DNA from 2 places in the Clostridium novyi NT genome. Region 2 is predicted to be linked to the other one. Evidence: predicted binding sites of a transcription regulator. Region 2 holds the regulator's gene; the other holds the start of a gene.

Region 1 (17,441 bases), 1.3 Mb from region 2:
GATTTGGTTTGTATACTTCCGTTTAATCCTTTATTTAAAGGACTTAAAATGTATAATATGGGAAAAGTGATAAGAATATCTAAGTTAACAAAGATAGTAAAAGCTACAGTGTTTCTATCTAAATTTAAGAAAAAAGCAAGTGCATTTATAAAAACTAATAATTTTAATTATGCTTTGACAATAACCATAATAGTAGTAATAATAGGATCATATTCTATCACGTTTGTTGAAAAAATGGAGTTTAAAGATGCATTATGGTGGAGTTTTGTAACAGCTACAACTGTTGGATATGGTGATATTTCTCCTAAAACTGGATTAGGGAGAATCATAGCTGTAATTCTAACTATAATAGGAATAAGCTTTATAAGCATGTTAACAGGAACAATAGCTACATATTGTCTAAATAAAAGAAAATTTAGAAGATCGTATAAAAGAATAATAATCGAAGACATAAAAGATAAACTTGATAATTTTGAAAACTTAACTAATGATGATATAAAAAATATGTTTGACGTATTAATAACATTAAAGAGAGATAATACAATTAAATAGTTATTTAAAATCACTATACTTTAAGTGTAGTGATTTTTGTTTTATAATCAGTTAATAGGCTATAATTAATAATATATAAATATTCCTAAGGAGTGAAATAGTTTGAAAAAAACATCAGTAGAAATTTTAGAAAAATACTATGGATATAAAAGTTTTAGAAAAGGGCAAGAACAAGTTATAAAAAGTGTTTTAGATGGAAATGATGTTCTAGCAATAATGCCTACTGGTGGAGGAAAATCCATTTGTTATCAAATACCTGCTTTAATGATGGATGGTCTTACTATTGTAATTTCTCCATTGATTTCTCTTATGAAGGATCAAGTTGATAGTATAAAAAATATGGGAGTTAGCTGTGCGTATATAAACAGTTCATTAGGTATATATGAGTTTAATGAAGTTATAGAAAATTTAAAGAATAATAAATATAAAATATTATATGTAGCACCTGAAAGATTAGAGTCTTATGAATTTTTAAGTGCTATAAAGGATGTTAAAATATCTCAAGTTGCAATTGATGAGGCGCATTGTGTCAGCCAATGGGGACATGATTTTAGAGTGAGTTATAGAAATGTAGCTAAATTCATAGATGGATTTAAGGAAAGACCAATAGTTACAGCCTTTACTGCAACAGCTTCTAATGAAGTTAGAGATGACATTATAAATCTATTAAGATTAAAAAATCCAAAAGTATTTATAACAGGGTTTGATAGAGAAAACTTAAATATTACTATAATAAAATCAGGAAGTAAAAAAGCTTATGTTTTAAATTATATTGAAAATAATAAAGAAGATTCAGGAATAATTTATGCTGCAACTAGAAAAGAAGTAGATAATATATATGATAATTTAAGTAAAAAAGGATTTTCAATTGGAAGATATCATGCGGGACTTAGTGATGATGAAAGAAAACAAAATCAAGAAGATTTTATACATGATAGAGTAAGAATTATGGTTGCAACTAATGCTTTTGGTATGGGAATTGATAAGCCTAATATAAGATACGTAATACATTATAGTATGCCTAAAAATATAGAGGCTTATTATCAAGAAATAGGTAGAGCAGGAAGAGACGGAGAAAAAAGTGAATGTATATTATTATTTGCACCAGGAGACATTCATATTCAGAAGTATTTAATAGAAGTAAGTGTTGAGAATCCTGAAAGAAAGAAAAAACAATATGAAAAGCTTCAAGAAATGGTAGATTTAGTTTATAGCAATGATTGTTATAGAAAATATATACTAAATTATTTTGGAGAAGAATTTAATGAAAGTTGTAGCAACTGTAGTAATTGTTTAAATGAAGGAGAAATAGTTGATAAAACTATAGATGCTCAAAAGGTATTGTCTTGCATTTATAAAATGAAGAGAAGCTTTGGAACTACTATGGTGGTTGATGTGCTTAGAGGTTCTAAAAACAAAAAGGTATTAAATTTAGGATTTAATAGTTTATCAACTTATGGAATAATGAAAGAATATACAGGAGAAGAATTAAAAAACTTTATAAATACATTAGTATCTCATGGGTATATAGGTTTAAGTGGAGGTACATATCCAGTTTTAAACTTAAATAATAGGTCCATAGGTGTTTTAAAGGGACAAGAAATAGTGGAGTTTAAAGTCTTTGAGGCTAAACATAAAGATACTCACATAAATAAATTATTTAATATACTTAAAGCATTAAGACAGGAAATAGCACAGAGAGAACAGGTAGCACCCTATATTATATTTGGAGATGGCACACTTAGAGAAATGAGCTTAAAATATCCTAGAAGTAGAGAAGAAATGCTTGAGATTTCAGGGGTAGGGGAAATTAAGTATGAAAAGTATGGAGAAGAATTTGAAAAAGCAATTATAGATTATGTAAAAGAAAATAATATAAATTTAAAAAATACTTATTTAAATTTAGAAGAAAATAATAAAGATATTCCTCTTGAAGTTACAACAGATATAAAATTGTTTAATGAATTATTAAAGATAAGAGAAGATTTTGCAAGAGAAGAAAAAGTGCTTCCACAAATGATATTATCTAAAAATACATTAAAAGAGATAAGTGGAAGATATCCTTTGGATGATGAAAACCTAAAAGATATTTCAGGAATAGGACCTAAAAAGATAGAAAGATACGGCTTAAAGATACTACAGTGTGTAAATAAATATGTATATGACAATAATATAACGGTTAATTGGGTAGATAAAAAAAGAAGAAAAGCTATAATAGATGGAGAAACAAGAGAAAATAATGAAATAGCTATGGATATGCTAAGTAATGGATTTAGTTTAAATGAAATAGCAAAAGAACTTGAAGTTGGAATTTCAACTATACTTGGATATGTAACTGATTATATAAAAAATGGAGGAAATATAGATTTTGACTTATCCTTAGAAGGACTGTATACAAAAGAAGATGAAAAAATTATTGTTGATGCTTGTAATAGAGTTGGATATGAAAAAGTTAGTAAGATAAAAAAAGAACTTCCTCCAGAAATTAAATATGAATCTATAAGAGCAGTTATATTAAAAAAGTATTATTTAGCTTCTTAGAAGTAGTATTTTTATTTTTGCATAAAAATATATTTAAATTAATATCAAATAGACTTTGACTTTCTTTGACCTTTGTATTATTATATAAACATAAACAAATAATAATACAGATTAGAGGATAAATTTTGAAGAGGTGAAACATATGAATGTAGATAAAATGACTGTAAGAGTACAACAAAGTTTAAATGATGCATATAGTGAGGCAGTTAAATATAATCATCAACAAATGGACATAATACATTTATTTTCTGCACTTGTAAATCAAGAAGATGGATTAATTCCTAATATATTTGAAAAAATGGGTGTAAATATAAATGTTCTTAGAAATGATCTACATCTACAACTAGATTCTATGCCAAAGGTTTTAGGTGAGGGAGCACAATCATCAGGTATAGTAGCTACTAGAAGAATAAATGAAGTTTTAGTTAAAGCAGATAAGATAGCTAAAGATTTTAATGATTCGTATATAAGTGTAGAGCATGTTATGCTTGCAATAATTGAAATAGATAAAAGTGGAGCAGTAGGAAAATTATTAAATAAATTTTCTATTACTAAGGATGCATTTTTAAAAGTTTTACTAGAGGTTAGAGGAAATCAAAGGGTAGACACTCAAGATCCAGAAGGAACTTATGATGCTCTTGCAAAGTATGGTACTAATCTTATAGAACTTGCAAAAAAACATAAATTAGATCCTGTAATAGGAAGAGATGAGGAAATAAGAAGAACTATAAGAATTTTATCAAGAAGAACTAAAAACAATCCAGTATTAATTGGAGAACCAGGAGTTGGTAAAACAGCTATAGTTGAAGGTCTGGCTGAAAGAATTGTAAGAGGAGATGTACCAGAAGGACTAAAAGAAAAAATAATATTTTCATTAGATATGGGAGCTTTAATTGCTGGTGCTAAATATAGAGGAGAATTTGAAGAAAGATTAAAAGCTGTTTTAAAAGAAGTACAAAGTTCTGATGGAAAAATAATTTTATTTATAGATGAAATACACACTATAGTTGGAGCAGGTAAAACAGATGGTGCTATGGATGCTGGAAACTTAATTAAGCCATTACTTGCAAGGGGAGAACTTCACTGTATAGGTGCTACAACTTTTGACGAATATAGACAGTATATTGAAAAAGATAAAGCACTTGAGAGAAGATTCCAAACAGTTATAGTAAGTGAACCAACAGTAGATGACACAATTTCAATATTAAGAGGACTTAAAGAAAGATTTGAAATTCACCATGGTATAAGAATTCATGACTCTGCAATAGTTGCAGCTGCTAAATTATCTCACAGATATATACAAGATAGATATCTTCCAGATAAAGCAATAGATTTAATTGATGAAGCTGGTGCCATGATAAGAAGTGAAATTGACTCACTTCCAACAGAGCTTGATATAATAAGAAGAAAACAATTAATGCTTGAAACTGAAAAAGAGGCATTAACAAAAGAAAATGATGAAGCTTCTAAAAAAAGACTTGAAACTTTAGAAAAAGAACTTGCAGAACTTAAAGAAAAAAATAATGAAATGACTGCAAAGTATGAAAAAGAAAAAGCTCACATATTAGAAGTAAGAGATTTAAAGAGCAAACTTGACGATGCTAGAGGAGAAGTAGAAAAAGCAGAAAGAGATTATGATTTAAACAAAGTTGCTCAATTAAAATATGGAACTATTCCAGAACTTGAAGCAAAGGTTAAAGAAAAAGAAGAAGAAATGCAAAATAATTATGAAGGAGCTCTTTTAAAAGAAGAAGTTACAGAAGAGGAGATATCAGAAATTGTATCTAAATGGACTGGTATACCTGTAACTAGACTAGTTGAAGGAGAAAAAGAGAAACTTTTAAGACTTGAAGATGAGTTAAAGAAAAGAGTAATAGGTCAAGATGAGGCAACAGTTGCAGTTTCTAATGCTGTAATTAGAGCAAGAGCTGGTTTAAAGGATGAGAGAAGACCTATAGGTTCATTTATATTCTTAGGACCAACAGGTGTTGGTAAAACAGAACTTGCAAAAACACTAGCAAGAAACTTATTTGATAGTGAAGATAATATTATAAGAATTGATATGTCTGAATATATGGAGAAACACGCCGTATCTAGACTAGTTGGACCACCTCCAGGATATGTTGGATATGAAGAAGGAGGTCAACTTACTGAAGCTGTTAGAAGAAACCCTTATTCAGTAATATTATTTGATGAAATAGAAAAAGCTAATGATGATGTATTTAATATATTCCTTCAAATATTAGATGATGGAAGACTTACAGATAACAAGGGTAAAACAGTAGACTTTAAAAATACAATAATAATAATGACATCAAATCTTGGAAGCAGTTATTTACTTGAAAATAAAGGTAAAGATGAAGTTGATGAAAAAGTAAGAGAAGAAGTTATGGAAACTTTGAAGATGAGATTTAAACCCGAATTCCTTAACAGAATAGACGATATTATAATGTTTAAACCATTAACAAAAGAAGGAATTAAAAAGATTATAGATATATTTATGGAACATGTAAAAGAAAGATTAAAAGAAAGAAATATATCTATGGAAGTTACAGATGCTGCTAAAGAAGTACTTGCAAAAGAAGGATATGATCCAATTTACGGAGCAAGACCATTAAAAAGATATATAGGAAATATATTAGAAACTAAAATTGCAAAGAAAATTATAGCCGGAGAAATATATGATGGTTGCAATGTTATGGTAAATGTCAAAGATGACAATATAGAAATATTAGTAAAGTAATTGTAATTAAAATTGAATAAATATAAGGACTTTGTAATTTTTCATGGAATTACAAAGTCTTTTATGTTATCATTGATATTAATATTCATAAAATTCTAAAGAAAAGATGGAGTGATACTTTGAAAAAAACAATAAAAGAATTTAAAGAATTTGCCATGAAGGGAAATGTTTTAGACCTTGCAGTAGGTGTTGTAATTGGGGGAGCTTTTGGGAAAATAGTATCTTCATTAGTTAAAGATGTAATAATGCCAATTATAGGACTTATAACAGGAGGAATAAATTTCACATATTTAAAAATAACGTTGAAACATGGTATAGGAAATAAGCCACCTATAACATTGAATATAGGAAACTTTATTCAAAATGTAGTAGATTTTATAATAATAGCATTTTCAATATTTATGTTTATTAAATTAATATCTAAATTACAAATAAAAAAAGTAGAAGAAGAGAAGGAAAAGGAAGAAGAAACTCCTTCAGATGAAGTAGTATTACTTCAAGAAATAAGAGACTTATTAAAAAAAGACAATAAATAATAGTAATTATATACATGTTAATAAAAAAGATGCTAACTTTTATAGATAGCATCTTTTTGGTTTAGTGTTTTTTATTAAAAAGTATATTTAATATTGATGAGCCAACAATAATTATATATCCTATAATTGATAATATATCTGGCAATTCTTTAAATAAAATAAATCCATAGGTTCCAGCAAACAATAATCCGCAGTAGTCAAACATAGATATTTCAGATGCTGGAGCATTTTTATATGCTAATGTTAAAAATGCTTGTCCTATAGTAAAACAAAGTCCACCTAAAACTAATAATAAGGCATGATTTAAAGTAATTGAATTATGTATAAACATAAATGGAAACATAGTTAAAGTAGCAATTCCAGTAAATGATAAAATTATAGTATAGAAGCTCTCACGATCACCTAAAATTCTTATCATAGTGTATGCAAGTCCAGCTGTAGCTGCTGATATTACTCCCATTAGTGAAGGAATAATTGAGGAATTGAATTGAGGTTTTATTACAAATAAACTTCCCAGGAATGCTACAATTAAAAAACTAAGCTGTTTTTTAGTAATCATTTCTTTAAGAATTAAAAAAGAAAATATTATAGTAAAAAACGGACTAAGTTTTGTAAGAATAGTGGCATCCGCTAGAAAAAGATGATCTAAAGAAAAGTATAAAGTTAAAATGGATATTGTACCCATTACACCTCTTAAAACAAGATACTTTCTATTTTCTTTTTTACCAATAAAAGATTCTTTTCTATAAAAAATAATAAAGCAAACAATTATGCTTGCTATAACATTTGAAATAAATGTCTTTTGATAAGGTGTAGCCGTAGTTGCAAGCTTGCCAAAAAGATTCATTGTAGCAAATGAAAGAGAGGCAAGAATCATAAATATAATGCCTTTGCTTTTGTTCAAAATTAAGTCCTCCTTATGAATAAATACTAATAATAATTATATAATCATAAAATATTAAGTCAAATAAATTACATATAACGATTATTAGGAGAGTATTATGAAATTTATATAAATATAAATAATAATGCGTAAAAACACTTAAATATAGCTTCTGTAGAAGAATTAATGTAAGTATGATAATATTAAAATTAAGTATGAAAATATAGATGAAAAGGAAATGATTTTATATGAATATTCAAATTTTTGGAGTGAAAAAATGTTTTGATACTAAAAAAGCAGAACGTTACTTTAAAGAGAGAAAAATAAAGTATCAATTTATAGATTTAAACATGAAAGGACTTAGCAAAGGAGAATTTCAAAGTGTTAAAAATGCTGTGGGACTTACAAATTTAATAAATAAGTCTTCAAAAGAATATAAAAAATCGAACATGGAGCATATAAGAACTTCTAGTGTTAAAGAAGAAATTTTGTTAAATAACCCCAAGTTATATGTAACTCCAATAGTTAGAAACGGGAAAGAAGCTACAGTTGGGTACAAACCTGATGTGTGGAAAACTTGGGAGTAATATTAAAATTTATAATCTGTTAAAAACATATCCTATGGAGTAGAACATTAAAAATTCTATTTCATAGGAATTTTTTTGCTTTACATATACATTTGTATAGTGAAATTCAATATTTATTTATTGAAAAACAATAAAAATATATTGAAATTCAAATAATCATATGTTAATATTATGTAAAAGTAAATAGACAAAATAGGGGGAACTAAGTATGAAATATAAAAAAGAAATTTTTAATGTTTCAAAAAACGAAAGTATAAATATTTTAAAAATACTATTATTATCAGTTTTTATAGGATTTTTATTTTATAAATTTGCATTTAATTATGGAGGAATATCAGTTTTTATATTCGTAGGTACTTTAACTTTAGGATTTTTATTGATAAATGGAGTAAAAAACAAAAATTATACTGGAATATTTTTTATCATAATAAGTATATTATTGTCCTTAAGTTATGCAATTTATAGTAATGATTTATTTAGATTTCTTAATAAAGTTTTAATTCCAATTACGCTACTTTCAGGTTTTTTACTTATAACTTATAATAATATAGAATTTAAGTGTAAATCATTTAAAAGAATTTTAATAACAAGAATATTTATAGCTATACCAAATATAAAAAATATTCATAAATTAAGTTATTTATTTATAAATAAAAGTGAAAATCAAAACAATAAAAAGAAGGTATATGAAATAATACTAGGTGTCTTTATAGCTATACCAATTTTGTTTATATTAATTAAGCTATTATCTAGTGCAGATGAAGTTTTTAGTCACTATGTTTATAATATAATATTTAATATTCGCTATATTAATATTGGAGACACAGCTAAAAAGTTATTGTCATCTGTTGTATTTTCATTATTTATATTTGGATTGTATTGTAGTTTCTTAGTGAAATTAAAACAAAATGATAATAAAGTTAAAAATAAAGTTAATTTTAACCCTGTAGTAGTAATAACAATGTTAACTTTAATAACTTTACTGTATAGTATTTTTACTAAGATTCAAATAAGTTATTTATATATTAAGAAGTCTATGCCTGAAGGTTTTTCATATTCTGAATATGCAAGAAGTGGATTTTTTCAATTAGTTTTTATAGTTGTTGTAAATATAATTTTAGTTGTTTTAATTAAAAGTTATACAACAGATATTAATGAAAAGGAAAATAAGATTCTTTTAGTATTATATTCATTAATAACTATACTTACACTTAGTATGGATGTTTCCGCATTTTATAAAATAAGACTTTATATTAGAGTATTTGGATTCACAAGACTTAGAATTTTAGTTAGTATATTTATTGTTTTTTTAGCAATAATATTATTTTTATTGTTAATGTTTATTTGGAAAAATATAAATTTGTTTAAACCTATAATTATTTGTGGTGCTATACTATATGTAGCAGTTAATTTTGTTAATATAGATAATATAATAACTGTAAACAATATTAGAATAGCAAAAAATTTAGGGAAGATAGATTATGACTATTTAACAGAATTGTCCTTTGATAATTATGGTTCTATGACAAAAGCATATAAAAATGGATTAATTTCTAAGTATATATATAAACAATGGATATCTAACAATAAGAAAGTACAACAGCATTGGTATCAATACAATTATTATTACAATAAAGGAAATTCAATAAAAAAATAATTTTTAATTAAGTTTTAGAGCTTTAATTTTAAAATATATTGGAGGAAAATCATGAAATATTACGGTAAAAAATCTTTATCACAAGTCCTATTATGGATATTAAATATTATACTAATAGTTGGAATAGGACTTACTATGCTTGTATATTACAATACTTTTTTTAAAAACACAGGAAATATAACTGGAAAAAATAAAATTATACTAGGAACCCTATTAACTATTGGAGTTATATGTATATTTTTAATAGTATTTGAACTTAGAAAGATAGTTATAACTTTAATTAAGGCAAATCCTTTTATATGGTCCAATGTGACATCTTTAAAAAAGATATCAGTAAAATGTTTTATAATAGCAGCATGTTATTTTGGAAATTTTGTTGTAAGCTTTGGAAAGGAAAAATATAAATTTATATATCTAGATGCAAAAGGGATACATACAGATACAGAGCCTATAATATTTATATTAGCGGGAATATTTATTGCCATATTAGCAGGGGTTTTCAAAAAAGCTATTGAGTATAAAGAAGAAAATGATTTTACAATTTAGGAGATGAAATTTTATTATGGCGATAATTATTAATTTAGATGTTATGATGGCTAAGAGAAAAATGTCACTTCAAGATTTAGCTAAAAAAGTAGGCATAACCAATGCCAATTTATCTATACTAAAAAACAATAAAGCAAAGGCTATAAGATTTTCAACTCTTGAGGCTATATGTAAAGAGTTAGAATGTCAACCAGGAGATATTTTAGAATATGTTAAAGAGTAATAATCATAGTTTATTATTTACTTAATAGATTGAAATTACAAGCAAAGAGGATTAAAATTTTATTGTATAATAATATCCATTTAATTAAATAAGAGGTGATATTTTGAAAAGCAATAAGATGTTTAAAATATTAGCGATTTGTGTAACATCAGTATTAGGTCTTATTACAGCATCAATAGATCCAGTATCTAGTTGTAAAAATACAATGGATTCATGTAAGAACATACGAGATGACAACTAACCTAAAAAGCTATGGTATAAAAACTATACCATAGCTTTTTACTAAATTAATAGGGGGATTTTATGAAAAAATTAATAGATGGAGTTATTTTAATAAGTATTACTATTTTTTCGTTTTTTATCTTTACGTATTGTATACTTATATCAAGTGATATTCCTGTTAATATTTCACGTAATGAATTTATATTATTTGTAATACTAGATGGTATTTATTTAATGATATATTTAATCTATATTTTTAAAAGGTTAAATTTTATAAAAATAAATATAGCTTTAATTTTATTTCAGATATGGTTTTGGTTTATAATGTTAATAAGTAATATACGTTATAAATATCATTTGTATTGTACTTTAATCAGTATTATAGGATTTAGTATAAAAATAATTATATTCATTTTACTAATATATAAATTAATAAGGTTAATACAGAATAATAAAAATATAGAAAATACAAAGTTAGGGTGATAAATATGATACAAGGAAAAGACTATATTGGAGTTGGAGTAGGAGCAGTAATTAAAAATAGTAGTGGAGAAATATTATTATTACTTAGAAATAAAGAACCAGAAAAGGGATGTTGGTCCATTCCAGGTGGAAAGGTTGAAATGTTTGAGACATTAGAAGAAGCTATAAAGAGAGAAGTTAAGGAAGAAGTTAATGTAGATATAGAAATAACTAAACTTATAACTGTTACTAATCATATAATTTCAGAAGAAAAAACTCATTGGGTTGCGCCTACATTTTTAGTTAAAATAATAGATGGACAAGTAAAAAATGTGGAACCACAAAAACACCATGATTTAAAGTGGTTTTCTATTGAAAGCTTACCAGAAAACATAACCATAACTACTAAAAATGCTATAAATAATTTGTAGGGATTTTATTATGCCGTACACATATATTCTAGAATGCAGTGATTCTACTCTTTATACAGGATGGACTACAGACATTAATAAAAGAGTAAAAACTCATAATAGTGGAAAAGGTGCTAAATATACTAGGGCAAGGAGACCAGTTACTTTAAAGTATTATGAAGAGTTTAAAACCAAAGAAGAAGCCATAAAAAGGGAATGTGAAATAAAAAAATTTACAAGAAAAAAGAAATTAGAATTAATAAAAAACAAATAAAAAAATTAGTAAAGAATAAATCTTCTATTATTCAAAGTAGAGGATTTATTTTTTTACTCACATAACTTTATTTTTATTATGTGTATTTTTGAAAAAAGATTATAAACAATATAAAGGTTTGTAAAAAATACAATTATATTTAAAAAATGCTTAAAAACTACAAAATTTTGTAAAAATATAGTTAAAAGTATATAATATTATACGAATAAGTAATAGTAGACTTTTATAAAATGACAATGGAGGGAAATATGAACAGAAACGTAATTATTAAATCAATTGGAAGTTATCATCCTAAGAAAGTTCTAGATAATAAATATTATTTAGATCATTTTGAAAAGGTTAAACCTGAATTAATGGAGGAGGCGAAAGAGTATTTTGAGGAACTGGGAAGAGAAAAAAGAATGGTAGCGGATGAGGATGAAAATACTTTAACTATGTCTATAGAAAGTGCTAAATTAGCTATGAAAAAAGCATCCTTAACTGGGGATGATATAGACATAATAATATCAGCTACAAATGCTCCAGAGTATTTAACACCTTGTTGTGCTATTATGCTAAATAGAGCATTAGAGGGAAGTGCTAAAGTTTGTTTTGATGTAAGCTGTGATTGTATAAGTATGTTACACGGTGTAGATGTTGCAACAAAATTTCTAAGAGGTGACAAAAAATATAAAAGAGCTTTAGTAGTTGGTTCATATCTACTTAATAGATATTCTAGAAATGATGATGTAATCACATATGCAACAAATGGGGATAATGCTTGTGCAATTATTTTAGAGGTAAGCGAAGAAAAAGATGAAAGAGGATTTATGGGCTCTGTTACTTTAACAGATTCTGATTATGCTAAATATTTTAGGTTCCCTCGTTGCGGAATGTCAAAGGTTTTAGATACAACCATACCTACATATGACAAATTGCTTCAATGGGATCATTTCAATTGTGATTTCTTAGCTACTAACTGGGCAAAAATAATTAGAGAAGTATTAGATGAAAAAAACTTAGTACCTAAGGATGTAAATCACTTTTTTATGTCTCAATTTTCAAGAGAAGAATTAAAGGCTACTATGAAGAATTTAGGAGTATCCCAAAATAAATTTAATTTTGTAGCAGATAAATTCGGATATACTGGTCCAAGTAGTCCTTTCTTAGCTTTTCATGAAGAAATTAAAGAAACTAATTTTAAAAAAGATGATATAAATATATTCTGTTCTGTTGGAGGAGGATATAGCATGACAGCATTATTATATAAATGGTAAGTGAGGAGAATTTTATGAAAAGAATGATAGATGAATATAAGGAAAAGACATTTTTGTTTGCCAGTTCTTCTTATGTAGGAAGTGCAATTTTAGCTGCATTTGTTATGTTTATAATAAAAATAACAAATATTTTTCCAACCCTTAATTGGAAGAGTATAATAATATTTGAAATAATATTATTGTTAGAAATCCTTATATTTTTGTATATGCGTAATAAATACAAAGGTAAACTAGAACTTTTAATTAAAGATTATAGAGTGATTATAGGAATTTTCATAGCAATAACATATATAAATTATTTATTTTTAAATATAATATTACCTACAAAAGAATTTTGGATTGCAATTTCTTATTATTTGGCTATAACTTTATTATTTTTAGATAAGAGAACATCCATCATTTCAATAGTGCTTAGTGTAATTTCACAATTTATTTTATACTTCTTAAAGCCAGAATTATTTCCAAGCACAAATTTAAAATCAGAAATGGTAATAAGAATATTAGTTATATTTTTAAATACAAGTGCCATGTGGATGCTTGCTAGTACAGCAATAAATTTATTATTTAGTGTTGACGAAAAAGAAAGTTTTTTATTTAAGAATGAGCAAAAACTATTAAATGTATTTAATAGTATAAAAGAGAACATAGTGGTATTACTTTCCTCTAGCAAATCATTAAATGTTGCTGCTGAAAATTCTACAGCTTCACTTGAAGAGATTGCAAGTACTTGTTCAACTATAGACAATGAGGCGGATATAATTATAAAAGAATCATCTAAAAATAAAAACTTATTAAATGATATTTTAAATAATACCAATGAAATAACTGATAAAGTTAGAGAAACTAGAAAGTCATCTAATGAGGTTATAAAAATATCAAATAATAATGGTGATTCCTTAAACAATATGATAAGTATAATCCAAAATATTAAAGAAGGTATAGGAAAAACTTTAGAAGCAACTACAGTACTTCAGAAGAGATCCCATGAAATTAATGAACTGCTATCCGTAATATCTAATATATCTCAGCAGACAAATCTTTTATCTTTAAATGCTAGTATTGAAGCTGCAAGAGCAGGAGAAGCAGGTAAAGGTTTTGCTGTTGTAGCAGAAGAAGTAAGAAAGCTTGCAGAGAATACAGATGATTCATTAGAAAGTGTATCAAAAATAGTAGGAGAGTTTCAAAAAAATATTGGTGAAGTTGAATATTTAATAAGTGATAATAATGAAAATATTATTAATGGAAGTAATATTTTAATTGATATTGTTGATGATATAAAGTCTAGTATAGACAAGTTAAATGAAAATGGAAAAGACATAGAGGAAATAGAGACATTTATAAATGGTTTCCAAACAGAAATTAACAATATGGTTGATTTTAATGAAAAAGTATCAAATGGACTTGACTCTTTATTAAATAGTTTTAAACCTATAAGAGGAGCTATAGATGATAATACGGCTATGTCAGAAGAATTAAATGCAAGTTCATTAGAACTTAAAAATCTTGCGGAAAACATGGATAATTTAGTTAAGGAAGATAAATAAATAAAAAAGCACAAAACCCTATTGACTAAAGTTTATTATTATCAATAATTTTTAAGGGAAAATCCTACCTTAAAATATAGAATATTATGCTACACAAAAGGACTGGTATAAATTTTATACTAGTCCTTTTGTGATTTAATATTTAACTTCTGTTAATGTAAGTCCGTGAGCTGGAGCAGTTTCTGGTGCAATACTTCTATCTTTTTTATCCATAACATCTTTAACATCGTCTATAGAGATTTTGTTAAGACCAACTTCTACTAAAGTTCCTACTAAGATTCTAATCATTTTATATAAAAAACCATTTCCTGAAAAAACAATTTCTATATCATCTTCTTTTTTTCTAAAAGTGATTGAGTTAATTGTTTTTACAGTGGATTTTTTCTTTGATTTTAACGCCGTAAAACTCTTAAAATCATGTTCACCTATGAATAATTTAGATGCTTCTTTCATTTTCTTTAAATCAAGCTTTTCACGAACATGATATGAATATTTTCTAGTAAATACATCATGTACTTCGCTATTGTGTATTCTATAAGTATAAACTTTTTCTTTAACGTTGTATCTAGAATGAAAATTTTCACTAGCTTCGTTAACACTTTTAACAACTATATCTTGAGGTAAGTATTTATATAAATATTTAGATATTTCATCATTAGATATTCTAGAATCAGTTTTAAAGTTAGCAACTTGCATATTTGCGTGTACTCCTGCATCAGTTCTACCAGAAGCTATAAGCGCTACTTCTTCTTTTAAAAGTTCACCTAAAACAGATTCTATTTTATGTTGAATAGTATTATCATTATTGCCTAATTTTTGCCAACCCTTATATCTAGTTCCATCATACTGTATTGTAAGCTTTATGTTTCTCATGTATACTCTCCTTATGTGAATTTATTTATAACAATACATAACAGTGTAATCTATTTTACTTAAATTAGCAAATTAAAAATAGATAGAGAGGATAGAAAATGGAAAAATCTTTATTTATTACAGAAAAGCCTTCAGTGGCTATGGAATTTGTAAAATTATTAAATATAAAAGAAACGAAGAAAGATGGCTTTATTGAATCAGATAATGCTATTTTTACATGGTGTGTAGGTCACATGGTAACTATGAGTTATCCAGAAGCCTATGATGAAAATTTAAAAATATGGTCTTTAAAAACAATTCCTTTTTTACCTAAGGAATTTAAATATGAACTTATACCAAGTGTATTAAAACAATTTAATGTAGTAAAAAGTTTAATGCTTAGAGAAGATGTTAAAACAATTTATGTATGTACCGACTCTGGGCGTGAAGGAGAATATATATACAGATTAGTTGATATGATGGTAGGAGTAGAAGGAAAAGACAAAAAGAGAGTGTGGATTGATTCCCAAACAGAAGAGGAAATAAAAAGAGGAATTAAAGAAGCAAAACCTCTATCAGAATATGATTCCTTGTCTGATTCAGCTTATTTAAGAGCAAAAGAAGATTATCTTTTAGGAATTAATTTTTCAAGATTATTAACGCTTATATACGGAAAAACTGTATCTAATATTATAGGAGAAGATAGAGTTGTAATTGCAGTAGGACGTGTTATGTCCTGTGTTCTTGGAATGATTGTAGAGAGGGAGCTACAAATTAGAAATTTTGAAAAAACTCCTTTTTATAAGATAAATGGTAGTATTGAAATTGAAGAAAATCTAGGATATGAATGTGAATTTAAAGCTATAGAAAAATCTAAGTATTTTGAATCACCTAAACTATATAATGATGGTGGTTTTAAAGAGAAAAAAGATGCTGAAAAATTAATAGAAGAAATAAGAATTGAATCTAAAGATAATACAGCAATTATTGAAAAAATAAGCAAGAAAAAGGAAACTAAAAATCCACCATTACTATTTAACCTTGCGGAACTTCAAAATGAGTGCTCTAAAAACTTTAAAATAAGTCCTGATGAGACTTTAAATATAATACAGGAACTGTATGAAAAGAAAATGCTTACTTATCCAAGAACAGATGCTAGAGTGTTATCTACGGCTATAGCAAAAGAAATAAATAAAACTATAAGTAAGTTATTGAGATTTAAGGAAAATGAAAAAGTAAATAATGCATGTAAAAATATATTAGAAAAAAAGCTATATGTAGGACTTGAAAAAACTAAGTATGTAGATGATAAAAAGATTACTGATCACTATGCAATAATCCCTACAGGAGAGGGACTTGAAAGTTATAGAAGTTTAAAACCATTTCAAAGAAATATATATGATTTAGTTGTAAGAAGATTTTTAGCTATATTTTATCCTCCAGCTATATATAGTAAAATTACTGTAGAGACAAAGATAGGGGAAGAGTACTTTTTTACTACGGAAAAAGTATGCGTAACTAGAGGATATTTAGACATTTTAGAAGAAGCTCAAAAAGATGAAAAGGAAAAGAATTTAGATTTTTTAAACAAACTAAAAAAAGGAACTATAGTAAAAATTGATGAGCTTACTATAAAAGAGGGAAAAACATCTCCCCCTAAAAGATATACATCAGGTTCTATAATTATAGCTATGGAGAATGCAGGTAAGTTAATAGAAGATGATGAACTAAGAGAGCAAATTAAAGGTTCAGGTATAGGAACCAGTGCTACTCGTGCTGAAATTCTAAAAAAACTTGAAAGAATTGAATATATAAAAGTAAATAACAAAACACAAATAATAACTTCTACAACTAAAGGAGAAGTAATTTATAGGGTAATACGTTCATCTATGCCAAGTCTTTTAAATCCAAAGTTAACAGCAAGTTGGGAAAAGGGCCTTAGTATGGTTGTTGATAGAGAAATAACTCCAGAAGTATTCATGAATAAATTAGAGAATTATATAAATAAAAATATTAGTAATGTAGTAGATAATAATAGAGTTATAAATACTAATTATTTAATATCTGGTTTAGAGGAAAATAACAAGAAAAAAATAGATGAAGAAAAAATAGATGATGTATTGGGAGTATGTCCAATTTGCAAAAAGGGAACT
Region 2 (17,441 bases):
GAAAACAAGGATATATAAATAGAGAAGGAAAAGTTGTAATAGAACCTAAATATGATTATGCACACAGCTTTAGTGAGGGAATTGCAGCTGTAGATATAAATAAAAAGTTTGGATATATAGATAAAAATGGAGAAGTTGTATTACCTCCTAAATATTTATCAGCAGGAGATTTTAAAGAAGGATTAGCTGCAGTTGAGGTTAAAAGGGGATTTGGGTTTATAAATAAAAGTGGTGATATAGTAATAGAGCCTAAATATGAAGAAGCTGATGACTTTAACAATGGATATGTTGTAGTATGCAGTGATGATAAATATGGATATATAGATAAAGATGAAAATGTAGTAATAGAAGCGAAGTACGATAACGTTGATGTAATAAGTGAAGGTCTTATTGCTGTTGAAGTGGGTGAAAAATGGGGATATATTGATATGCAAAATAAAATGGTCATAGAACCTAAGTTTACTGATGCATATGAATTTATAGATGGATTAGCACTTGTTGAAGTTAAAGGAAAAATAGGATATATAGATAAAAATGGAGAATATGTATGGAAACCTCAAAAGTAATTTGAGGTTTTTCTTATTTTTTTGTTTAACATTGGAAAAAAATATGATAAAATCAAAAAGATGGGTAGTATCTATGGAGAGCTACACCTAATTGTTATATTAAAAGATAATATTTTTAATCGTTGCTCATATCGTCAGGAATGAGACTTTTGTATCACGTCTTAAATTTAAATAAAGAGGTGATGCCTATTGAAAATCGGTTTTATTGGAGCAGGGAGAGTTGGATTCTCTCTTGGCAAATATTTTTTTGAAAAAGGAATAAGTGTTTCGGGGTATTATAGCAGAACCTATAGGTCTGCATATGAGGCTTCTAAATTTACTGATTCTAATTGTTATGAAAAATTAAATGATCTTATAGAAAATAGTGATACAATATTTATTACTACTCCTGATGATGTAATACATGATATATGGAATAAAATGTGCAACTTAAATATTAAGGACAAAATCATATGCCACACCAGTGGTTCATTATCTTCAGAAATCTTTTCAAATATAGACAATTCAGGTGCCTTTGGATATTCTATTCATCCAATGTTCCCATTTTGTGATAAATTCAATGATTATAAAAAATTAAATACTGCTTATTTTTCTATAGAAGGTGATACCAAGTATCTCAATTACTTGTATTCAGTTTTAGTTTCTTTAGGAAATAAGGTTCTTTTGATGAAGCCACAAAACAAAAAGCTATATCATTTAGCAAATGTCACTGTGTCTAATTTAGTGTTATCTATTATTAATTTAGGATGTGAGTATTTAAATAAGTGTGGAATATCAAATGAGGATGCAATTAATGCATTTTTCCCACTTATAGAGTCTAATATAAAAAACCTAAAGGAAAATGGAGTTTTAAGGGCTATAACTGGACCAGTAGAAAGAGGGGACATAGGAACAATAAAAAAACATATAGAGGTTATTCCAAGTGAAGATAAAGAAATGTATAAATGTTTATCTTCAAATCTATTAAAACTTTCTAAAATTAAAAATTCAGAAGTTAATTATGGGGAATTAGAAGAATATTTGGGGGGAATATAAATGAAAAACACTGTAACAACATTTCAAAAGGCCAAAAATAATGGAGAAAAGCTTACAATGCTTACAGCTTACGACTATTCTACAGCAAAGCTAATTGATGAATCAGGTATAAACGGAATATTAGTAGGGGATTCATTAGGAATGGTTTGTCTTGGATATGAAGATACTTTAAGTGTAACTATGGAAGATATGATACATCATACTAGAGCGGTTTCAAGGGGTGTAAAGAATACTTTAGTTGTTGGAGACATGCCTTTTATGTCGTATCAATCTTCAGTTTATGATGCAGTAGTTAATGCAGGAAGACTTATAAAAGAAGGTGGAGCTACAGCTGTAAAGTTAGAGGGGGGAGCAACTGTAATCGAGCAAATTAAAGCTATAGTAAATGCTCAAATTCCTGTAATGGCTCATATAGGACTTACTCCACAATCAATAAATGTATTTGGTGGATTTAAGGTACAAGGTAAAGATGAGGAAAAAGCTCAAAAATTAATAGAAGATGCAAAAAAGATAGAAGAAGCAGGGGCTTTTGCAATTGTACTAGAATGTGTACCTGCAAAACTTGCGGAACTTATAACTAAGGCGGTTTCAATACCTACAATTGGAATAGGTGCAGGAGCTGGTTGCGATGGACAGATTTTAGTTTATCAAGATATGTTAGGTATGTTTTCAGATATGAGTCCTAAGTTTGTAAAGAAGTTTGCAGATGTAGGTGAACTTATGAAGGACGGTTTTAAGGCTTATATAAAGGAAGTACAAGAGGGAACTTTTCCATCAAAAGAACATTGCTTCAAAATAGATGAAAGTGTTTTAGATAAATTATACTAGTGGTTTTAAATATAAAGGGGGGAAATACAGGCTGTTAATGCAGTTTTGTGTGTTTATATATGTTGAAATTAAATAAAATAAATGAAGTTAAAAAATATGTTGATGAGTGGAAAAAAGAAGGATTAACTATAGGCCTTGTTCCAACTATGGGCTGTCTCCATGAAGGACATAAAAGTCTTATAGATAGAGCGGTAAAGGAAAATGACAAAGTTATAGTAAGTGTATTTGTAAACCCAACTCAATTTGGACCTAATGAAGATTTTGATAAGTACCCTAGAAGTATAGAAAATGATGTTGATTTATGTAATAAGGCAGGGGTAAGTATAGTATTTAATCCAGATCCTAAAGAAATGTATTTTCATGATGCTTGTACCTATGTAAATGTAGAGAATTTAACTGATGGATTATGTGGTGCAAAGAGAGAAGGACATTTTAGAGGGGTTTGCACTGTTGTAAGTAAGTTATTTAACATATCCCAAGCAACAAGAGCTTATTTTGGACAAAAGGACGCTCAACAATTAGCTGTTATAAAAAGAATGGTTAGAGATTTAAATTTTAATGTGGAAATTGTAGGTTGCCCAATAGTTAGAGAAAGTGATGGACTTGCTAAAAGTTCTAGAAACAAATATTTATCTAAGGAAGAAAGAGTAGAGGCTTTAGTTTTAAGCAGGGGACTTAGAAAAGGAAAAGAATTATTATATGGGGGTATTAGAAAAACTTCAAAAATAAAGGAAACAATAGAAAATGAAATAAAGAAATCACATCTTGGTAAAATTGATTATATTGAAGTTGTAGACAGTATAACATTAGAACCAGTTGAAAATATAGAAAGAGATGTATTAGTTGCTATTGCAGTTTTTATCGGAAAAACAAGATTAATAGATAATTTTATTTTTAAGTTGGGGGAATAGACAATGGAATTAAATATGTTAAAATCAAAAATTCATAGAGTAACTGTAACACAAGCAGAATTAAGTTATGTAGGAAGTATAACTATAGATAAGGCACTTATGAAGGCGGCAAACATATTAGAATATGAAAAAGTTCAGATTGTAGATATAGATAATGGGGCTAGATTTGAAACGTATGTTATTCCAGGTGAGGAAAATAGTAAAGTTATTTGCTTGAATGGAGCAGCAGCAAGATGTGTACAAGTAGGAGATAAGGTAATTATTATGTGTTATTGTTCAATGGATGAACAAGAAGCGAAAGATTACAAACCTATTGTAGTATTTGCAAATGAAGATAATACAATAAATAAGATATCGAATTATGAAAGAAATTAAAAACACAGAAAATATTTTAGTAAAAGCAGAAACTAATTACAAAAGGTTTCTGCTTTTGCTTTAATTTTCTTATAGTACTCATAATGACATTAATCGATAGAAGTTGATAGACAATCGTCTATAACATCTTTAGTAATTAAGAAAGGTTTCTTTTCATTTAGCTCCTTACTAGGATTGGTAGTTGAGTTATTAGTTTCATTTTGTGTGTTTATTTCATCAGCTTTTTTCATATATGCATTCCTCCTTGTTATTTTTAGAAAATACTGAATATTAACTATATTATATTATTTACCACTGGAAGTTTCAACTATAATATGGTAAAAATATCAAGAGAATAGGATAATATTTTTTGTGCTAACTATAAATATTATTAAATTATAATATATAATATGCACTATATCCTAACAATGTTATACTATGAATTATATTATTTTTTAATAGAACCATATTTGTCCTTATCATAGTTAATTAATACTAGAGTAAGTTCTTCAAGGTGTTCTTTTTCTTCATATACAATTTTTTGCAAAGTTTCTCTTATATCTGAGTAAGGTATTTCAGCCAAATGTTGTTCATATAATATTATGGCTTCTAGTTCACCTTTAGCACCTTCCCTTAGATAATTTAATAATAATTTATCTGTTATTCCACTATTTACAGTTAAGTATTCCTTTACTGGTGTTAAGGTGGTGTGTGCAATTACTCTTAAATAAGCATCCATTTCCATAGGATCATATTTTCTAAGAAGTTCTAAAAGCATTCCATAATGATTATGTTCCTCTTGTCTAATGTGATATAAAACATCATTTATTTCTTTTATATTGGAATTTGAAATAATAAAAGAATAGTCATTTATTGCTACTAGTTCGCCAATCATATCTTCCCTTAATTTACTTGTTACAAAGTATGGATAACCTTGAGGTTGTTTATTGGTAGTATAACTCATAAAATAAAGACCTCCTAAATTTTATATATTATTATACTATTCAATAAAACCATATTTTGGGAATATAAATTTAATATATAAATAAATTTTAATTAATGTCAATATTACTAAGAGTTTAAAAAACGGAATAAAAGGAAGAAAAGAAAACTAAATTCATGGTATTAATTTAATATAGTTTATTATAGAATTGCCATAAAAATCTTTGTAGAGTATAATAGGCAAAGTACAATATGTTGTGGTTGGAGGAAAATAATATGCTATATGTGGTTAAGAGGGATGGGAGAAGGGTTCCCTTCGATTCAATAAATATAAAGAATGCTATAAAGGGATCGGCGGATGAGATAGCTTTTGCCTTGAAAGAAAGCGAGATTATAGAGCTTACACAAAAGGTTATAGAGCAAATTGAAATTATAAATTGTAAAGAAATTTCGGTAGAAGAAATACAAAATATTGTGGAATGTGTTCTTCAACAAAATGGATATGAAACAATATGGAAAACATATTCTAATTACAGAAGAGAAAGAACTAAGATAAGAGAAAAGAAATCACATTTAATGACTGTTATCCAAAAAATCGGTGTAGAAACAGATAGAGATAATGCAAATGTAGGAAATAACTTTAGTTCAAAACTTCTTAGAATAGCTAGTGAATCTAATAAGTGGCACAATCTTGGAATGATGCCAAAGCATTTAGCAAAGCTTCATGAAAACGGAGATTTATACTATCATGATTTAGATTCATATAATCTAACAATAAATTGTTTAAATATAGAGACTGGAAAGATATTGCGTAGAGGATTTAACACAGGATACGGAACAATTCTTCCAGCAAAGAGATTAGAATCAGCAGCGGAGTTATCTTGTATATTACTTCAAAGCACTCAAAATGATATGTTCGGAGGACAATCTCACACTAACTTTGATAATGACATGGCTCCTTTTGTAGATATGTCAAGACAAGAAATTAAAAAGGAATACAAAGAATATCTAGGTGATATAGATAACTTAGATGAGATTGTAGAAAAGAAACTAGAAAAAGTAGTTCATCAGTCAATGCAAGGTATTGTTTATAATTTAAATACCATGCATTCAAGAGCAGGAAGCCAAGTACCTTTTAGTTCTATAAACCTTGGATTACCAGATAACAAAGATGCGGCTATGATTGATAGAATCTTTTTAGAAGAGTATGAAAAAGGACTTGGAAAAGGAGAACAACCTATTTTCCCTAATATAATTTTTAGAGTTAAAAAAGGTGTAAATAGAGAACCACAAGACCCATATTATGATCTTTACAAACTTGCGTGTAGAGTTGCTAGTAAAAGAATGAATCCTATGTTTATGAATTTAGATGCGGACTTTAATAAGGAATACTATGACAAAGGAGTAGTTGCTGCAACAATGGGTTGTAGAACTTATATAATGTCAAATGTAAACGGAGAACCAGGGCCAGCAGCCCGTGGAAACATAGCGCCTACTACAATAAACTTACCTAGACTTGGAATACTTGCAAAGGGAGATGTAACTAAGTTTTTCTCATTATTAGATAGCAGATTAAATTTAGCAAGAGAATCTTTACTTCACAGATACAGTGTTCTTAAGAATCTAAAGGTTAAGGATTTACCATTTGTAGCAGGAGAAAAATTAATGAGAGGTTCTGAAAACTTAGGACCAGAAGATACTATAGAACCAATTTTAAAACAAGGAACTTGGGGAATTGGATTTATAGGACTTGCAGAAACTTTAATAGCTCTAGTTGGAAAACATCATGGAGAAGATAAAGAAACTCATGATTTAGGAATTAAAATAGTATCTTACATAAGAGAGTTCTGTGATAAATATAAAGAAATAGATAAATTAAATTGGTCTTGTTATGCAACTCCAGCTGAAGGACTTTCAGGAAAATTCATTGTTCACGATAAGAATGTATTTGGAGAAATAAAGGGAGTTACAGATAAGGATTACTATACAAATAGTTATCATATCCCAGTTGGATACAAGATATCAATTAAAGATAAAATAGATTTAGAAGCACCATTCCATAAAATATGTAACGGTGGACATATAACTTACATTGAAATGGATGGCTATCCAGAAGCAGAAGATGTAAAATCTATAATAGATTATGCGTACAAACAAACTAATATAAGTTATATAGGTATCAACTTCCATATGAGATATTGTAGAGATTGTGGTGAAAAGATAGAAGTATTTGAAAGTAACTGTCCTAAATGTGGAAGCACAAACATACAAGGAATATCAAGGGTAACAGGATATCTTTCTTTAGATGAAAGATTTGGTGCTGGAAAAGTAGCTGAACGTAGAGATAGACTTTCACACAATGGAGATAGACATATAAATACTTATTAATAATTTGGAGTGATTAAAAGATGAATCTTCGTGTAGCAGGGTTCTTAGACAATACTATGGTAAATGGCAAAGGGATAAGAAGCGCATTATTCTTATCAGGCTGTAATCATAATTGTGATGAGTGCCAAAATAAAGAGATGCAAAATGCAAATTATGGCGACGATATTGAAGTTGAAGATATTTTAAATAGAATAAAATCCAATATGCCATTAATTAAAGGGGTAACTTTTTCTGGAGGGGAACCATTTGAACAATGCAGAGAACTTACTGTTCTTGCTAATAAACTAAAAGAAGAAAATCTTGATATTTGGTGTTACACAGGATATACTTTTGAACAAATTTTAAAAGATAAGGATAAATTAAAATTATTAAAATCTGTTGATGTACTTATAGATGGAAAGTTTGATAAAAGACTTAAAGAAGGAGCTAAAAAATATACTGGCTCTAGCAATCAAAGAATTATAGATGTAAAAAGTAGTCTTAAAAATAATAAAATAATTGAAAAGAATATATAAAAAATACCACAGGTTTATTATAAGTCTGTGGTATTTTTAAATCACTCAAAAGGAAATAATATGTTACCTTGGGATTTTGATTGTCTATTTATAGTGTCTTTAATTATTGTATAGTAGCATTTACACCAATTGTTATCAGGTTCTAATTTGTAAGCTTTTTTAGCTAGTGGAAAAGCAGATTTATAATCACCCATATCTAAATAAACAAGGGCTTTACCTATATAAGCTTCACAATTGTCATTATCTATAGTTATTGCTTTAGAGTATGTGCTTAAAGCCTCATCATGCATACAAAGACCTATTAAAAGTTCTCCTTTATTACAATAGGCTTCATAAAAATTCTCGTTTAAAGCTATGCATTTATCATAGCATTTTAAAGCATCAAAGACTTTACCTAATTGAACAAGCACATAAGCTTTTTTGTAATAAACCATATAGTTTGCTTTATTTTGAGATATGAGTTTATCACAAAATACAAGTGCTTTATCAAAGTCATCAGACATTATATAGATTTCTATCATATTTAAATATCCTTTAAAGGTATCGTTGCTTATTCGTATATATTTTTTTATACACTTTTCAGCTGAACTTATATCGCACATCTCAATGTAAGCCTCTCCTTTTGCCAAATATATTTCAGCGTAATCATTGTTAAGTTCTAAGGCTTTATCAAACATAGAAAATGCTTTATGTATGTTGTTATTTTTAAAAAAGTCGCGACCTGTAGATATGTAACTTATAATCTTACGTTCTAATACATCATATGATAAAAGATCTTTTTCCATATACCTTCCTCCAATCTTTTGTAATACTACTTCTTTTAACATTATTACCAGTGGAAGCAAATTATAAACCTTTAGAGTTACTATTTTGTTATAATATATATGTATATGCAAATATTATTATTATGATATAATTTTACAAAGATATTTACTAAAGAAAGGGGAAGTGTCTATGAAGATAAATAATTTAGTAGATAACATGAAAGAAAGCATTGTAAAGTCTACTCAAGAGTTAATATTAATAAAAAGTGTTAAAGAAGAACCAAAGGAAAATAAGCCTTTTGGAGAAGGACCAGCAAAAGCTCTTGAATATTGCTTAAATTTATGTGATAAGCTAGGGTTTAAAACAGTTAACTTAGATAATTACATAGGTTATGCAGAATACGGTGAGGGAGAAGATTACATAGGAGTTTTAGGTCATGTTGATGTAGTTCCAGAAGGGGATGGCTGGATTTATCCACCTTATGCAGCAGAAGTACATGATGGCAAAATATTTGGTCGTGGTACTATGGATGATAAAGGACCTATGATTGCTTGTGTATATGGTCTTAAGGCTATTAAAGATGCTGGAATTAAACCTTCTAAAAAAATAAGAATTATTTTTGGAACTAACGAAGAAAGTGGTTCAGAAGGAGAAATAGATCGTTATTTCGAAAGTGAAAAAGCACCTATTGCTGGATTTACTCCTGATGCTGAATATCCAATTATAAATGGAGAAAAGGGACTTACAATATTTGATTTAGTAAAAGAATTAGACAGTAAAAATAGTTCTATAGCTTATATAAAGGGTGGTCAAAAGGCAAATATGGTTCCTGACTACTGTGAAGCTGGAATTTTAATTAATGATGCTAATTTAGTTATAAGTGCAGCAAAAGAGTTTGTTGATAAAACAGGATTTGATATATCAGTAGAACCAAAGGATGATATGGTAGTTGTTAAATCAAAGGGTGTTGCAGCACATGGAAGCCTTCCACAACTAGGTAAAAACGCCATAATGCAATTATTCATGTTTATAGGAGAATTACCACTTGAAAAGAGTGATATAGTTAACTTTATTAAATTTATGAATAAGCACATTGGTATGGAAGTTTACGGAGAATCTTTTGGTGTTGGACTTGAAGATGAAGTATCAGGAAAACTTTCATTTAATGTTGGTGTAGTAAATATGAATAAAGATAAGGTAACTATGACATTAAATTTAAGATACCCTGTAACATGTAAATTTGAAGATATGATAAATGGTTTAAATAAAACATTATCTAACACAGATATAAAGATAGAAAATATGGATCATCAAGAACCTTTATATTTTCCAGAGGATAATCCGATTATAAAAGTACTTTCAAAGGTTTATGAAGAACAAACAGGAGATAAAACAAAATTACTATCAATTGGTGGAGGAACATATGCAAAGGAGATGCCTAATATAGTTGCCTTTGGCCCAATATTCCCAGGTGAACCTGACTTAGATCATCAAGCTAACGAGTATATGAAAATTGATGATTTAATTAAAAACACTAAAATTTATGCTCATGCTATGTATGAACTTGCAAAATAATAGGTAAACCTAAAATAGTATTTATAAAAATGGTTAAATATAATCTATTAGAATATAATTTTTTATATTTTGGTAGATTATATTTCCATATATCATATTTTAAAGGAATAGGTGAGGAAATATGGGGCTTAAACATACAATAAGAGGATATGCTAGATTACCAAAAAGTATAATTGCTATATTTTTTGCAAGAATTATAAATAGTTTGGGAAACTTTGTTTACCCATTTTTAACGATTTATTTAACGGAAAAGATGGGAATGACATCAGATAGAGTTGGAAACTTTATGTTAATGGCAGCAATATTTATGGGTTTAGGGTCAATAGTTGGAGGTAAACTTTCAGATATAATAGGACGTAAAAAGATTATATTGATATTCCAAGCTATGTCTGCAATAACCCTTATACCATGTGGGTTTTATGAGTATTCTATGATAACGCCATGGCTTTTAATTATTTCTGGATTTTTTGGAGGGGCTGTTCAACCAGCAAGTGCAGCTTTAATAGGAGATCTTACTAATACTAAAAACAGACAGGAAGCTTTTTCGCTTTTATATTTAGGAATAAATATAGGTATTGCAGTTGGACCATTAATTGCAGGGGTTCTATATAAGAATTATATTAGATGGATATTTTGGGGAGATGCAATAACTACTTTATCTTCCTTGATATTAATTATAGTTTTTGTAAAAGAGAGTATACACGATATAAGAGAAGAGGAAATAGAAAAAGATAATATTGATGAAAAAAGTGAGGAAGGAAATTTATTTATGATAATGATGAAAAGGCCTACTTTACTTATATTTTCATTAGTATGCTTAATATATTCCTTTGTTTACGCTCAAAATGGATTTTTGATTCCCCTTCAAGTGAAAGAAACGTATCCTGAAAATGGAGCTGTGCTTTATGGAAGTTTAATGTCCATAAATGCTATAGTAGTTGTATTTTTCACGTTTATTATAATACATTTAACTAGAAAAAATTATGCCATTTTTAATATGGTACTCTCAGGAATATTTTATACTGTAGGTTTTGGAATGCTTTTTTATGTAAAAAGCTATGAATTTTTTATAATATCAACAATTATATGGACTGTTGGAGAGATAATAGCCTCAACCAACCAAGGAGTATATATAGCAAATCACACACCAATGTCCCATAGAGGAAGGGTTAATTCTATCATTCCTTTAATAGCAGGTACAGGCTATGCGATAGGTCCTAAAATTATGGGATTATACATAAAAAATAGAGCTTTAAATTGGGCGTGGCTTGTTATTGCAGTATGTTCTGTGGTAGCAGCAGTTATGATGTATGTTTTATACAAAGTTGAAATTCACAGCAAGAAATCCCATAAAAATTTATAGTATAAAATAATGGAAATAAACTAAAAAAACTCTTTGAATTTTATAAAAAAGGTGTTAGAATGTTAACAAAGTCGGTATTCTAAAAAGAAAGTGAACTTAAAACATTTTAAAATTAATAATTAAGTTTGGTTAATTCGACTTATATCCTAAAAGGGAATAAGAACGGAGGGGAATAATTATGGAAAAAAATATTTCAACTGACAATAATAAGGAGACTGTAAAGACTACAAAAGAAAAAACAAGAAAAATCACTGTATTTGCAATGTTTGCAGCAATATCAATAATACTTGGATTTACTCCACTTGGAATAATTCCAATTCCACCTGTAAGTGCAACAATAATTCATGTACCAGTAATAATTGTTGCAATATTAGAAGGACCATTAATGGGTGCTCTTATGGGATTGGTATTTGGTATTATAAGTTTTGCAACTGCTATTATGAGACCTACTGTAATATCATTTATAGCCTATAATCCACTTGTGTCTATAGCACCAAGAATATTAATAGGATTAGTTGCTTACTATGTATATAAGTTTTTCCCAGGTAAAAAGGAAAGCGTAAAGGTAGGAGCATCAGCAGCCTTTGGAACATTAATGAATACTGTTGGTTTCTTAGGTATGGGATACATAATATATGGCAATAAGATAGCAGAAGCTTTAAAAAGAGACCCTAGCACTATAGGAAAATGGGTTTTAGGAATAGGTGTAAGCCATTGTTGGCTTGAAATGATAGTTGCTATAGTAATAACAATACCAATTGTATTTGCAGGTAAAAAAATAAGAAAATAATTAAGAATTTATATATTAAGTAGTAGAATCTATGGATTTTACTACTTTAATTTTAATTTAGCTATGTTTTCGGTGTAGTATTTAGATAGACTATACATGTTAGACATAGCTTAATTGTTATAAAAAATAGGGGGAGTTTCAATGAAAAATATAAAAATTACAGATATAAGAGGAATAAAGATAGGACATGCTCAAAATTTTGATGGACCTACAGGATGTACTGTTATTCTATGTGAAAAAGGAGCAGTAGCTGGAGTAGATGTAAGAGGAGGGGCTCCTGGCACTAGAGAAACAGACCTTTTAAATCCGTTAAATATGATGGAAAAAGTACAAGCTATACTTTTAACTGGAGGAAGTGCTTTTGGGCTTGATGCAGCATCAGGTGTAATGAAGTATTTAGAAGAAAAGGGATTTGGATTTGATGTTGGAGTTACAAAAGTACCTATTGTTTGTGGAGCCGCATTGTTTGATTTGGTAGTAGGCGATCACACAATAAGACCAGATAAAGATATGGGATATGAGGCTTGTTTAAATGCAACTAGTGATGAAGCTTTGGAGGGAAGTGTAGGTGCTGGAACTGGAGCTACAGTTGGTAAAGTTTTAGGCAGAGAATATGCTATGAAAGGTGGACTTGGAACCTACGCAGTACAAGAAGGTGATTTAATGGTAGGGGCTATAGTTGCAGTTAATTGTTTAGGAGATGTAATAGATTCAAAAACAGGAGATGTGGTTGCTGGAATTTTAAATGAAGATAAATTTGGATTTAGAAACACAGAACAAATAATGATAAGTAAATATAGTGATAATAAAAATGCTTTTAATGGTAACACAACAATAGGGGCGATAGTAACTAATGCTAAATTAACTAAGTCAGAAATAAATAAGGTAGCATCTATGGCTCACAATGGATATGCAAGAAGTATATATCCAGTACACACTATGTATGACGGAGACACTATTTTTTCAATGGCAACAGGAGAAGTTAGTGCAGATGTAAATGTAGTTGGATTACTTGCTGCAAGGGTAATGGAAAAAGCTATTGTTAATGGAGTTAAAAAAGCTAAAAGTATGTGTGGATATAAAAGCTATGGAGAAATGGACAAAAGAAAGTATTTTAAAAATATAACTATAAAAGAATAAATTCCTATATAGATTAAAAAAGGACGTAAATAAAAGAAAAACAAATAATAAATGAGTTATTTTTATAAAATACCTTAATTTTAAAAAAATATATCTTGAAAAAATATATGATATGAGATATAGTATAACTACAGTAATTAATAATTATTATTAAAAACAAAAGAGTATTAACAAATACGAATTAAATATAAAATGAAAATAAAAAGAATTATATATTAAATCTAGGAGGAATATTATTATGAAAAAATTTGTTTGTACAGTATGTGGATATATTCATCAAGGAGAAGAAGCACCAGCATTTTGCCCTCAATGTAAAGCGCCACAAGATAAGTTTGTAGAAAAGAATGAAGAATGTGAAAACTTAGAATGGGCAGATGAACATAGAGTAGGAATCGCAAAAGACATAGATCCAGAAGTTATAGAAGAATTAAGAGCTAACTTTACAGGAGAATGTACTGAGGTTGGAATGTACTTAGCTATGAGTAGACAAGCTGATAGAGAAGGATATCCAGAAGTTGCAGAAGCTTATAAGAGAATAGCTATTGAAGAAGCAGAACACGCTGCTAAATTTGCAGAATTATTAGGTGAAGTTGTAACAAACGACACTAAGAAAAACTTACAAATGAGAGTTGAAGCAGAACATGGTGCATGTGAAGGAAAGAAAAAATTAGCTACACTTGCTAAAAAATTAAACTACGATGCTATCCATGACACAGTTCATGAAATGTGTAAAGATGAAGCTAGACACGGATCAGCATTCAGAGGATTATTAAACAGATATTTCGGATAATCCCTTTGCTTTAATATGTTAATAAATATATGTCAAATATAGATAAAACAAAAAAATAAAATTAATTATCTTACGAAATAAAATACTCCATATAATTATGGGGTATTTTATTTTTAATTTTGTATAAAAAACGATTAAAACCAATAACATATTAGTAATTGAATTTATTTTACAAAAATAATATAATATAATTAAAGTCAAAGAAAGACAAAGTCAATAGAGGTGATTATATGGCGCGATTATCAGATATAATCGAAGAATTTATAAAAGATATGTTAAATGACAGTGAAAATAGTGAACTTGAAATAGGGAGAAATGATTTAGCAAGTCATTTTAGATGTGCTCCATCTCAAATAAGTTATGTACTAACTACCAGATTTTCAACGGATAATGGATATTATGTTGAAAGTAGAAGGGGGGGTGGAGGCTGTATAAAGATAAGAAAAATAGAGTATGAGAATAATGATTCTTTAAAATATCTATTTGATAAAAAAATAGGAAATAGTATTACCCAAAATACAGCTTATGGCATAATCCAAGGACTTCAAGAGAGAGATTTTATAACAGAAAGAGAAGCTAAACTTATGAAGATATCAGTAAATGATAGAAATTTAGTTATAGCACCAGAAGAAAGAAATATTCTTAGGGCTCAAATATTAAAAGCTATGTTAAATATTATTTTGTTATAAAATTCAAGAAAAGTGGTAAAATATAGAATATGTAAGAGAATTTACAAAAGTTCAGAGGGGTGATATTTTGCTTTGTGAGTTATGCAATAAAAATGAAGCTACAATACACATAACTAAAATAGTGAATGGGGTAAAAAAAGAAGCTAACATATGTTCAGAGTGTGCAGGAAAAAGTGAAGGTTTTAATTTAACTTCTGATATGGATATAATGGCTCCATTTTCTTTTCAAAATATTATAGGTGGCTTAATGGACTATGTAAACAATACTACTAAGAATAATACAGTTGAAGAGATAAAATGCAAAAATTGTGGAGCATCTTATAGAGAGTTTAAAGAAAAGGGATTGCTTGGTTGCAGTGAATGCTATAAGTATTTTAGTCCTGCTATATTATCAGTTGTAAGAGGAGTTCAAGGAAATGTTGAGCATGTTGGAAAAATACCTAAAAAGCTAGGAAAAGACTTAATTCATAGACGAAAAATCCTAAACTTAAAAGAACAATTGCAAAAAGCTATAGCTTTGGAAGAATACGAAAAAGCTGCAGAAATAAGAGATAAAATAAAAGAAATAGAAAAGGAAATTACAGAAAAATAGGGGGTGAGAGTATGGAGAATTGGATAAATGTAAATAATGCAAGTGAAGATATTGTACTTAGTAGTAGGATTAGACTAGCGAGAAATCTAAAGGGAATACCTTTTCCAAATAAATTAACTGTGGATTCTGCAAAAGACGTTGTGGAGAAGGTTGAAAATGCTATTTTTACAATACCTGATTTGAAAGATAATTTAAAAAGTAATCATTTATGGGAAAATGATAATGAAACTAATAAGATGTATCTTGAAAAACATCTTATTAGTAGGGGACTTATAAAACATGCTAAAGGTTCTGCATTTTTAATAGACAATGATGAAACTATTAGCATTATGATAAATGAGGAAGACCATTTAAGATTACAGACAATAACATCAGGCTTAAATTTTAAAGAGGTTTTTAAATCTATAAATGAGCTTGATGATCTACTTGAAGAAAATTTAGAGTATGCTTTTCATGAAAAACTTGGGTATATTACAGCATGTCCAACTAATCTTGGAACAGGGCTTCGTGCATCAGCTATGGTTCATCTTCCTGCTCTTACTGCCAATAAGGATATAGTAAAGATCTTAAATGGAATAACTCAACTTGGTATGACTATAAGAGGGTTATATGGAGAAGGGTCAAAAGCTTATGGTAACTTATATCAAATATCTAATCAAATTACTTTAGGACGTGCGGAAGAACAGATCATTACTAGTTTAGAGGGCATAGTAAAGCAAATTATACAGCAAGAAAGATTAGCAAGAGAAAGAATGAAAACTAAATATAAATATGAGGTTGAAGATAAGATATTTAGATCATTAGGAGTTTTAAAGTCTGCAAGAATATTAACAGCTAGAGAGGTTTTAAACCTACTTTCAAATGTGAGACTTGGAGTTGAAGAAGGAATAATAAGCAATATTGATAAAAGTATATTAAATAATCTTTTAATAAATACTCAATCTGCAAGTATTAAAAAGTCATCACAAAAGAAATTAACTGATATAGAAGAAAAAATTGAAAGAGCAAAAATAGTTAAAGAAGGATTAAAGGGTATAGAACTTTAAAAGTTTTATTAGGAGGTGTATATATTTTATGATATTTGGAAGATTTACAGAAAGAGCGCAGAATATTCTTTACTATGCAAAGCAAGCAGCACAAGAATTTAGGCATGGATATATTGGAACTGAACATATATTGCTTGGACTTTTAAAAGAAGATAAGGGAATGTCCAAAAATCTTTTAAATGATATGAATGTAAATGAAGAAAATGTTAAGAATTTAATTGCCCAATATGAATCTTTTGGAGAATTTGAATTAAATCAAAAAGAGATACCGCTAACTCCAAGAACAAAAAGATTATTGGAGCTTAGTTTACTTGAGGCAAGGGATAAAGGACATAATTATATTACTCCTGAACATATGCTTTTAGCTTTAATAAAAAAGGAAGACGGACTTGCTTATACTATACTAAATGATTTAGGAGTTAACTTTGAAAAACTTGAAGCCCAACTAGAAAATGATCCTAATTTGAAACAAGGAAAACAAGTTTCAGGAGAAAGTAATGAAAGAGTGTCTCATAATACACCTACTTTAGATAAGCATGGTCGTGATTTAACTAAGATGGCTGAGGAAGGAAAACTAGATCCTGTAATAGGTAGAGGTGCTGAAACGGAAAGAGTCCTTGAGATTTTATGTAGAAGAATTAAAAATAATCCTTGCTTAATAGGAGATCCTGGAGTTGGAAAAACTGCTATTGCTGAAGGACTTGCACAAAAGATAGTGCAAGGTAATATACCAGAAATACTCAAAAATAAAAGAGTTATAGCACTAGACATATCATCTATGGTAGCTGGTTCTAAGTATAGAGGTGAATTTGAAGAAAGAGTTAAGAAAATAATGGATGAAATATACAAAGACAAAAATGTAATTTTATTTATTGATGAAATTCACACTATAGTAGGAGCTGGTGGAGCTGAAGGGGCCATTGATGCTTCTAATATATTAAAACCTGCACTTGCAAGAGGTGAAATTCAATGCATAGGAGCTACAACTATAGATGAATATAGAAAATATATAGAAAAGGATTCTGCACTGGAGAGAAGATTTCAACCAGTTAATGTAGGAGAGCCTACAAAGGAAGAATCTATAGAAATATTAAAGGGACTTAGAGATAAGTATGAAGCTCATCATGGAGTTAAAATAACAGATGATGCAAT

Evidence for each region. Region 2 encodes CtsR, which represses protease genes until heat stress. Its sites were predicted from a motif close to AAGGTCAANNAAGGTCAAAT; they were not measured.
Region 1: a site for CtsR is predicted at 3,147-3,166, ahead of clpB (ATP-dependent chaperone ClpB). Genes of this name have one in related genera too.

The regions. Positions count from the first base shown of each region.
Region 1 is NC_008593.1:1,482,949-1,500,389, reverse strand. It holds gene NT01CX_RS07045 (potassium channel family protein) at 1-552, shown strand, start outside; gene recQ (DNA helicase RecQ) at 655-3,093, shown strand; gene clpB (ATP-dependent chaperone ClpB) at 3,236-5,836, shown strand; gene mscL (large-conductance mechanosensitive channel protein MscL) at 5,956-6,372, shown strand; gene NT01CX_RS07025 (DMT family transporter) at 6,434-7,276, opposite strand; gene NT01CX_RS07020 (arsenate reductase family protein) at 7,504-7,842, shown strand; gene NT01CX_RS07015 (DUF4153 domain-containing protein) at 8,051-9,499, shown strand; gene NT01CX_RS07010 (DUF2975 domain-containing protein) at 9,551-10,045, shown strand; gene NT01CX_RS07005 (helix-turn-helix domain-containing protein) at 10,062-10,268, shown strand; gene NT01CX_RS12300 (hypothetical protein) at 10,372-10,509, shown strand; gene NT01CX_RS06995 (NUDIX domain-containing protein) at 10,979-11,383, shown strand; gene NT01CX_RS06990 (GIY-YIG nuclease family protein) at 11,394-11,636, shown strand; gene NT01CX_RS06985 (ketoacyl-ACP synthase III) at 11,885-12,892, shown strand; gene NT01CX_RS06980 (methyl-accepting chemotaxis protein) at 12,907-14,436, shown strand; gene truA (tRNA pseudouridine(38-40) synthase TruA) at 14,572-15,309, opposite strand; gene NT01CX_RS06970 (type IA DNA topoisomerase) at 15,408-17,441, shown strand, end outside.
Region 2 is NC_008593.1:188,677-206,117, forward strand. It holds gene NT01CX_RS01010 (WG repeat-containing protein) at 1-566, shown strand, start outside; gene NT01CX_RS01015 (Rossmann-like and DUF2520 domain-containing protein) at 756-1,601, shown strand; gene panB (3-methyl-2-oxobutanoate hydroxymethyltransferase) at 1,602-2,429, shown strand; gene panC (pantoate--beta-alanine ligase) at 2,489-3,340, shown strand; gene panD (aspartate 1-decarboxylase) at 3,344-3,715, shown strand; gene NT01CX_RS12185 (hypothetical protein) at 3,805-3,945, opposite strand; gene NT01CX_RS01035 (ferritin family protein) at 4,143-4,658, opposite strand; gene nrdD (anaerobic ribonucleoside-triphosphate reductase) at 4,913-7,024, shown strand; gene nrdG (anaerobic ribonucleoside-triphosphate reductase activating protein) at 7,045-7,539, shown strand; gene NT01CX_RS01050 (tetratricopeptide repeat protein) at 7,581-8,324, opposite strand; gene pepV (dipeptidase PepV) at 8,494-9,879, shown strand; gene NT01CX_RS01060 (MDR family MFS transporter) at 10,001-11,242, shown strand; gene NT01CX_RS01065 (ECF transporter S component) at 11,421-12,032, shown strand; gene NT01CX_RS01070 (P1 family peptidase) at 12,174-13,172, shown strand; gene NT01CX_RS01075 (NADH peroxidase) at 13,411-13,962, shown strand; gene NT01CX_RS01080 (CtsR family transcriptional regulator) at 14,193-14,651, shown strand; gene NT01CX_RS01085 (UvrB/UvrC motif-containing protein) at 14,719-15,243, shown strand; gene NT01CX_RS01090 (protein arginine kinase) at 15,255-16,289, shown strand; gene NT01CX_RS01095 (ATP-dependent Clp protease ATP-binding subunit) at 16,318-17,441, shown strand, end outside.